Regions from separate parts of the Eubacterium sp. AF17-7 genome, predicted to be linked through region 2. Evidence: a T-box and tRNA genes for the amino acid it is inferred to sense, from the RefSeq annotation. Region 2 holds a T-box; the other holds one or more tRNA genes.
What was found. The T-box of region 2 lies ahead of tyrS (tyrosine--tRNA ligase). A T-box ahead of a tRNA ligase gene usually reads a tRNA of that ligase, here a tRNA-Tyr.
Positions count from the first base shown of each region.

Region 1 (4,448 bases), on a different contig from region 2:
ATCTCATGTTTAATATTGTAATGTAACTTTCGATACTACTTATTTCATCCTCAACTGTTATATAATCAAGTCCACTGTTTAGACTGTTCCGATAAAAATTTCCTAACGCCTGCGTCATCTGGAAACATTTTTCATTTTCCTCCATTAATGCTAATGCCGAAACCGCATCTAAAGTGTTATATAAAAAGTGTGGATTTATCTGCGCCTGTATTATGTCTAACTTGCCTTTTGCAATAATTCTTTCTTCATCCTTTACCTTTTTCATTAAAGATTTAACAGACAAAATCATATGGTTAAATACTTTTTTAAGGCTTGTGATTTCATTATCATTTTCTACAACAGGCATTGTCACAAATTCACCGTTTTCAACTATTTTCATATGTTTTTCTACTTTTGCAAGTGGTTTAAATATGAGATATGTAAGTAACATTGAGCATATAAATACAAATACAACATTTAAACACATAATTACCACTATCACTGTCGAATAGTATGGAGCTAAAGATGTAATGTTATCCATTGAAAATACTCCGATAAGTTTCCAATCCTGTATTCCTATATCCTGACTTGCAACAACACTTTTTCCGTCTTTATTATTTACTTCCATGTACTCCTTAGACATATTTTTTGCAATTTTTGTATACTTTTTAAAATCACGCTTTTTGTCTTGAGGCTCAATAATATAATTTCCTTTCGAATCAACTATGTAGAACTGATTCTTGTAATCATTACTAACCTGATTAAAATAGTCCTGCAATACTAAATCATCAAAAGTTATTAGAAGTGTAGCCAAAGGTTTATAATCTCTCTTATCTACAATCTGTCTTACATAGCACAGATAATCATTAGGTGCATAATATTCTATTGTTCCATCGCTTCCGTTATAGAAAAATCCGTTTCCATTTGCTTGCTGCATTTCCTTATACCAATTTGTATCCTGGATTTGCTTATTTATTTTTTTTGGTGGTCTCTTATAAGAATTATAACAATTATTATATTTATCAAATATATATACTCCGGAAATGTATTCTCCGGATAATATCATATTAAACAAACTCTTTGTTATGTTTTTTTGATAATTCAAATTAATATTCTCTGAATTTATTTGTCTTAAAGAATCCTGTACGATATCGTCAAAATATATCTGTGTTGAAAATTGAGTTACATTATCAAAAATAAGCGCTAAATTTCCCTGAAGTGCATTTACTGTCTGCACTCCTGCCTTACCAACTTCAATTTTCGTATATCTTCCGTTTACAGCTGAAATTAATGTAAACGTCATTATAAATGACAATAAAAGAACCGCAATATAAGTCAGAATAATCTGCGTTCTTATCTTTGCTTTTTTCCATTTTTTTAATAATTTATACACTTTTCTCTCCACCATACATTATATTACAATTTTCTTTAAAAATTGTTTATGAACTTCATCTGTCGTTTTTTAGTACTTATAATTTTTTATAATATTTATGCTGTTTCACTCATATACATAAACATACTTTATAAACCTATAACTGCAAATTAACTTATATAAAGTTCATGAACATTTCCATGTCCAATATAACAAATACCCTCCTTTTATAGTAAATGATTAGGGCCAAAATGTAAATATTTACTATTTTTTATTGTAAAACAAAAATGCCTGCAACCTCTTTTTCTATAAAGGATTGCAGACAATATAATTTCCATCTCGCTGATGCGGCATTCGCCGCATCAAAAAAAAAAAGAACAGGTTCTTTCTGAAAACTAGCTTTCTAAAGAACCTGTTCTTTTTTTGTGTATGTGGACTCATTGCTTCGCACATATATATGCCGGCGACCGGAATCGAACCGGTACGATATTGCTACCACAGGATTTTAAGTCCTGCGCGTCTGCCAGTTCCGCCACGCCGGCGAACCCGTTGAATAAATAATGGGCAGAGAAGGATTCGAACCTTCGAAGGCGTTGCCAGCAGATTTACAGTCTGTCCCCTTTGGCCACTCGGGAATCTGCCCATTTGTTTCCAACAATAAATATTTATACCATAATTTTTTTATTTACGCAACCATTTTTTCTACTAAATCAAGCTAAATTAGGCACCATCAGATACCGCATAATTGACATCCTTTTTTCCAAGTCATATACTTGTCTATATTATGAAATTGGCTATTTATATATTAAGAGAGGAATTTAACAATGGTGAAATTTTCATCTTCGAGAAATAAGAAATCCATGAAGAAGCGAAATCTTTTAATAGCTATTTTGATTGTTGCGATGCTCGCTTTTTCTGTGGCAGGAACATATATATTTATGTATTTTTCCAGTGGCAAAAATCCAACAGAATACAAGAAAACTAATGCAACATCTCAGTCAAATAAATCTAACAATAATTCAGCTATCAACAATAACTCTGACAGCATGAATGATAATGAAGATGACTCAATCATAAATCCATATGATTGGGATAAGATTGCTAAAACAAACAAAGATATTTATGCATACATATATATTCCCGGTACAAAAATTGAATTGCCGGTTGCGCAATCTGATGATTCTAAAGATGATTCCTTTTATCTTACACATAATGAAAAAGGAAATTATGAATTTTCAGGTTGTATATATAGTGAAAAAATAAACTCAACTGATTTCACTGACCCCGTAACTGTATTTTATGGTCATAATATGTTAAACGGCACAATGTTTGCACACTTACATTATTTCGAGAAAAAAGACTTCTTTGATAAACATGAATATTTTTATGTTTATACACCTAGTCACAAATTAACATACAGAGTTTACTCAGCTTATGTTTATGATGATACTCATATTTTAAAAGCATTTGATTTTTCGGATATTCAGGTGCGAATGGACTATTTCAAGACAACTCTTAATCCAAGCGTTTCTAATGCAAATGTTAGAAAAGATGTAGCTTTAACTCAGGACAGTAAAATATTAACACTTAGCACATGTACTTCAGGAAAAAGTAATACACGATATATTGTAAATGGACTATTTATTAAAGATGACGTTACAGACTAGGTATAGTTATATAAAACTAATTGTGCATGCATTGAAGCGCAATATCAATGACATTATAACTCTAAATCAAATCTTACAAATAAACCCAGACTCCCACTATGATTGACAAAGATTATTCTTAACAAAGAACAACAAATAAAAATGAACCTATAGATTTTCAATATTTGACAAAATTACATTCTGCCAAACACTATCTTAAATATACAGGTTCATTTTTATATTCTATAATTTATATTTTATTATTTATTTTAGATTTTAATTGACGTATATATAATTTTATGCTAACCGGAAATATATGTCTATTCTACACATTTATATAATTTCTGCTAACTGAAAATATATGTCTATTCTACACATTTATATAATTTATGCTTCTTCCATGCATCTATATATTGGGGGTTATTACACACATCTATTTTGTTCTATAAACTACTAAATAATCATTTGCCCCGTCAATAAGGTTATTACACACATCTATTTTGTTCTATAAACTACCGCGCTACATGCAGGAATGGTAACTGCTATATCACCATTTTCTACCATTACCGGAATTCGACCCACATTATACAATTCCTCAGATGTTTCCATTAATCGTTCCATTACGTTTCCATTTGGAATGTTTAACTGCCAAACAGGAATTTTCACATTGATTTCATGGTCTGATGTATTGATAGCTGTTACTGTGCCATTTAATGCATCAAATCGTCCATAACTTAAATAATTGTTGCCCCAGTCTAATTGCTTGTAAGAACCTTTCTTCAATTCATCGCAATGATTGTGTATAAAAATCATATCTCTGTAAAATTCGATTAATTCAAAATCTTCTTTGCCCCAAGGATATGTTCTTCGGTTGTCCGGATCTGTCCATCCACACACGCCGGCTTCATCCCCATAATACAATGTTGGTGCTCCCGGCAGAGTCATCTGCATTACGACTCCCTGTTTAAATATGGCTTTCTTTACATTTTCATTTGCCGCTTCTGCTCCTGCAGTTGCAATTCTTCCAGCCATACCGTTTGTTCTTGTCATAAATCTTGAATGATCATGATTTGACAATTCATTCATTGCCACTAATAACGACTGATTCTGGAATTGCGCCATATGATATTTCATTGCATCATTAAAGCTGTGGGCATTTCCCTTAAGTTCCGGTTTTACATTGTCAGAATGTTTATCAACACCTGTTAAAAACCAGCTTACAGGATCCATGAACGCATCATAATTCATTACCGTATCCCATTGGTCGCCCTTTAGCCATTCTCCCGCTTCGCCATAATGTTCTGCTAAAATAATTGCATCCTTATTTGCTTCCTTAACTGCCTTTCGGAATTTACGCCAGAATTCATGATTAAATTCACCACTATGTCCCAAATCAGCTGCAACATCTAATCTCCATCCATCAACATTATAAGGAGGTGAAACCCACTTTT
Region 1 is NZ_QTWU01000011.1:6,393-10,840, forward strand. It holds gene DWW96_RS09730 (histidine kinase) at 1-1,372, opposite strand, end outside; tRNA gene DWW96_RS09735 (tRNA-Leu) at 1,810-1,893, opposite strand; tRNA gene DWW96_RS09740 (tRNA-Tyr) at 1,913-1,994, opposite strand; gene DWW96_RS09745 (class B sortase) at 2,176-3,018, shown strand; gene DWW96_RS09750 (glycoside hydrolase family 13 protein) at 3,493-4,448, opposite strand, start outside.
Region 1: it encodes a tRNA-Tyr, which carries the amino acid that the T-box ahead of tyrS (tyrosine--tRNA ligase) is inferred to sense. The anticodon was not compared.

Region 2 (4,448 bases):
AATTTCATATCTTTCTCTAAAATCCGGTGCATTTATTGCTGCATTTATCTGACTATCCGTATAAAATGTTCCTCTGTTAAAACCGTATGTATTTTCGCCATTCCCTATTGTCTGATCCCAAATCTCAATAATTCTAGTTTTCCCAAATTCATCTATAAATGCTGAATTTGCATAATCTATTCCACTGTCTATTACCGCAATAATTACCCCTTCTCCATATATACCAAACTGATTCTGTGCATTTGTAACACATGCTTCACTTCTGTTATTTATAACTGCAAAATATAACGGTTTTGCTTTTTCAATATAAATAACACTGTCATCCTCAGCAAGTTTATCAATAGTTTCTTTTGGCACAGATAATATTGCAAAATTATTTGACAATATTTCATATTGTATTCCATTATATTTTTCTAAAAAATCCGGAGTTCCCGTGAACCTTATAATCAAATCCCAGGAGTTATCTATTGGATTAAAACCTGCTGATAGTTCCCGGCATTTATCTAATTCCTGAATATTAGCTTCCAAGGCAACATTCAATAAATTTTCTATTTTTCCGTTCATAAACATACCTAAAAAAACACTTATTACATTCTATGAAAATTTCTTACCATAATTACTTAGAATGTAATAAGTGTTCTACTTTTTGTATTATCGATTCTGAATTAAATCTTAGTCCATAATTGCCTTATGGAATTTCTTTTTACCTTTTTTAATCTTTGCTCCTTCTTTTAACATTGATTCCGTAACAACAAAGCCTATGTCAGAAACTTTTTCATCATTAACAGATACGCCACCCTGCTGTACAAGTCTTCTTGCTTCACTCTTTGTTCCTGCTAATCCACAAGTTACCATTAAATCCATGATTCCAATTCCACCATCTGTTAACTGATCCGGTGTAATTGTAGATGTTGGCATATTTGAATCATCTCCACCACCTGCAAATAATGCCTTTGATGCTTCTTCAGCTTTCTTTGCTTCTTCTTCACCATGAACCATCTTTGTAAGTTCGAATGCAAGAATTTCTTTTGCTTTATTTAACTGGCTTCCTTCCCATTCATCCATCTTATCAATTTCTTCAAGTGGAAGGAATGTTAACATACGGATACATTTTAATACGTCTTTATCTCCTACATTTCTCCAGTACTGGTAAAATTCAAATGGAGATGTTTTATTAGCGTCAAGCCATACTGCTCCGTTAGCTGTCTTACCCATTTTCTTTCCTTCTGAATTCATAAGAAGTGTAATTGTCATGGCATAAGCATCTTTTCCAAGTTTACGACGGATTAATTCTGTACCACCCAACATATTTGACCACTGATCATCTCCACCAAACTGCATGTTACATCCATATTCTTTAAATAAATGATAAAAGTCATATGACTGCATAATCATATAGTTAAATTCAAGGAATGTTAAACCTTTTTCCATTCTCTGCTTGTAGCATTCTGCACGAAGCATATTGTTAACTGAGAAACATGGTCCTACTTCACGTAATACATCAATGTAGTTAAGTTTTAATAACCAATCAGCATTGTTTACTGCAATAGCTCCACCTTCTCCAAAATCAATAAATCTTTCCATCTGCTTCTTAAAACATTCGCAGTTATGTTCAATTGTTTCAGGTGTAAGCATCTGACGTAAATCGTTACGTCCTGAAGGATCACCTATGTATCCTGTTCCACCACCAAGCAATACAACAGGTCTGTTGCCTGCCATCTGTAATCTCTTCATAAGACATAAAGCCATAAAATGACCTACATGAAGTGAATCTGCTGTAGGATCAAATCCAATATAAAATGTTGCTTTTCCTGTGTTAATTAATTCTTTAATTTCTTCTTCATCTGTAACCTGGGCTATAAGACCACGTGCTACTAATTCATCATAAATTGTCATCTTTTTTTCCTTTCTTAAATTAAAATTCATTAAATTTCTTTATAAGTGTTTCAAGTTATTAGGATACTTATTAAATTTTTGATACCGATATGCAATTTTCTATTATCTGCGAAAATTAAAATTGCATTTTTTAAGCTTAGATTCATAAATATGACCTTGCCATACATAAAAAAAACCTCTGCATCTTACGATACAGAGGGCATTAACTGCGGTACCACCTCTAAATAAAAATTTCTCACGAAATCTTCCTCTACGAGTGCAAACACACTCTTGCGCTATAACGGGCGCTCCCGACATTCCCTACTCATTTCTTTTCAGGTTGTAACTCCAGGATGTATTTCACAAAATCTACTTCATAATCTCACACCAACCGATTACTCTCTTGCAAGTACAATTAAGTTACTTCTTCCTCTCAACGTCTTATAAATAATTAATCTTTTTCTATACTAACTTTTTGTAGCAAAAAAATCAACTGTTTTTTAATATTTTTATTCCTTCCAAAATTAAAATTTTAAATTTCACTCTTCCATCGTGCTGTGGAATTTGCTTTTAGATAAACGGAATTTTTATTCCTTCTCCCAAATACCATCATTTGAAATCTTATTCCAATCTGCTTTCAATACAGAAACAACTTTTCCCCTCTTAAATTTCTTCTCTTCCTGATATAAATACTTCTGTTTTATTAATCCGTCAACAGCAACCTTTACTTTATCTTTCGGAACTTTATTATAATCCGCTACACACTGAATGGTCTTCCAATATGTAACAACTGAACGATTTTTCTGTTTCTGTTTATATAAACTATTTAGAATAAGTTCATTATAATGATGTTTTTCCTGTGACTGTCTTGGCATCTCGACATAACTTGTTGCGACTGATTTAAGTTTATTACTAAATGAATATTTAACCCCATAAATAATAACTTTTTTACCTATTTCTTTTAAATACTCTGCAACTTTAGTAAAATGCGCATCCCCTGTAAATAAAACATATACTTTAGTTTTGTCCTTTTTTGCAGCACTTCTATAAATCGCATCTAAAATAATCACATCCGTAAAATCTTTATCAACGCCTTCTTTATCGCTGGCTGTATGTATAATATTCTTAGTAATTCCTTTTAATCTTTCTAAATCATTTCCTATATTGTATTTTGAAAAATCCCCAAAAACATATAAACTTGTAACATTATATTCCTGTTTTAGTTCTTCAATCCACTCTTCAATATTAGGCTTCATCTGAAACTTATTTCTATATGCATAATACCAATGTTCATAGTCAACAAACACTTGTGCTTCCAGTTTCTTATCTTTTTTTAATCCAAACATTTACTTCCTCCTTTTTATATTTGGGCTAATTAAGGATACCCATAATCCTTTGTTCATTGAAATTTTCTTATCAAAGTGATACCTCTTTGACTTATCAAACAATAGAAGCCTTTGTACGCACCAACTACATAATCAAGTATAGTCTTTATATATCCTGTTTCTTTTCCCCGATATATAACATAAGGAGCCTTACGGCTCCTTATGGCTGCAAACACACACATTATACAATATATAAATGTAGGTGTCAAAATTCAGATTATTTAAAGTATTTACAGATTCAGATTTTCTTGTAATATTTACTGCCTGTTAAATATTAACTAAACACTTGCAAAACTTTAATTATCTGCATAAAATTATAATCTTTGCAACTTCATTTAATCAATATAATTAAGCAATCCAATTACTCCATTGTTTTTTTCAGTTGGTGTGTATAAAACAATATGACTTAATAAAGCTTTTCTTACTTTTCCATCCTTGTCAAAACAATTTATCTGAATTTTTTTATTTGTTTTCTGTAATTTTGTTTGTTTATAGAATTCAATAAATTTATAAACGTCTTCATTTACGATTACATTTCCCTTAATAAATTCTATATAATCAACATTATCCGCTTCTACATTAAATGTTTCTTTTGTCTTTGTTCCTAAATCGCAAATATTGGTATCCATTGATACGTGCCAATATATGTATTTTTCTTCTTCCAGTCCAAATCTAATATTATCAAGCATTCCATTAATAATATTATCATCCTGTATTTTCTTTGTAATATCTTCTGCAAAATGTATAAGCGCATACCCTGAATTCCAAGGTACTTTTCTTATTCTAATATTATATGTCTTACCTGTATCCTCATTCTTAACGTCAACTTCTTTAATAAGTTCATTACAGAATTTATCACAATGTTCACATGGTGCATTCGAATCCCATATTGTCTCATGACATTTTAATCCAATAAGTTCTTTTGTTTTATCAGAAGTTAATTCTTCCTTTGCTGCACGATTCATATACAATAATTCTTTTGTTTTTTCATTGCATATAAATATAATTTCATGTGATTCTTCAATAAGCCATCCCATGTTTCTAACATCTATAGGCATTGACATTTCTTCATTACCTGTATATATCTGGAACTGATTCTTTCCTAATTTCTTAGCCTGAATAAGTGCCATGTCAGCACATCTGTAAAGTTCTTTATATTCTGTCACATGAGCCGGAAACATTGCAACA
Region 2 is NZ_QTWU01000003.1:106,168-110,615, forward strand. It holds gene DWW96_RS05490 (S8 family peptidase) at 1-564, opposite strand, end outside; gene tyrS (tyrosine--tRNA ligase) at 673-1,896, opposite strand; T-box leader at 2,089-2,321, opposite strand; gene DWW96_RS05500 (NYN domain-containing protein) at 2,463-3,221, opposite strand; gene DWW96_RS05505 (EAL domain-containing protein) at 3,596-4,448, opposite strand, start outside.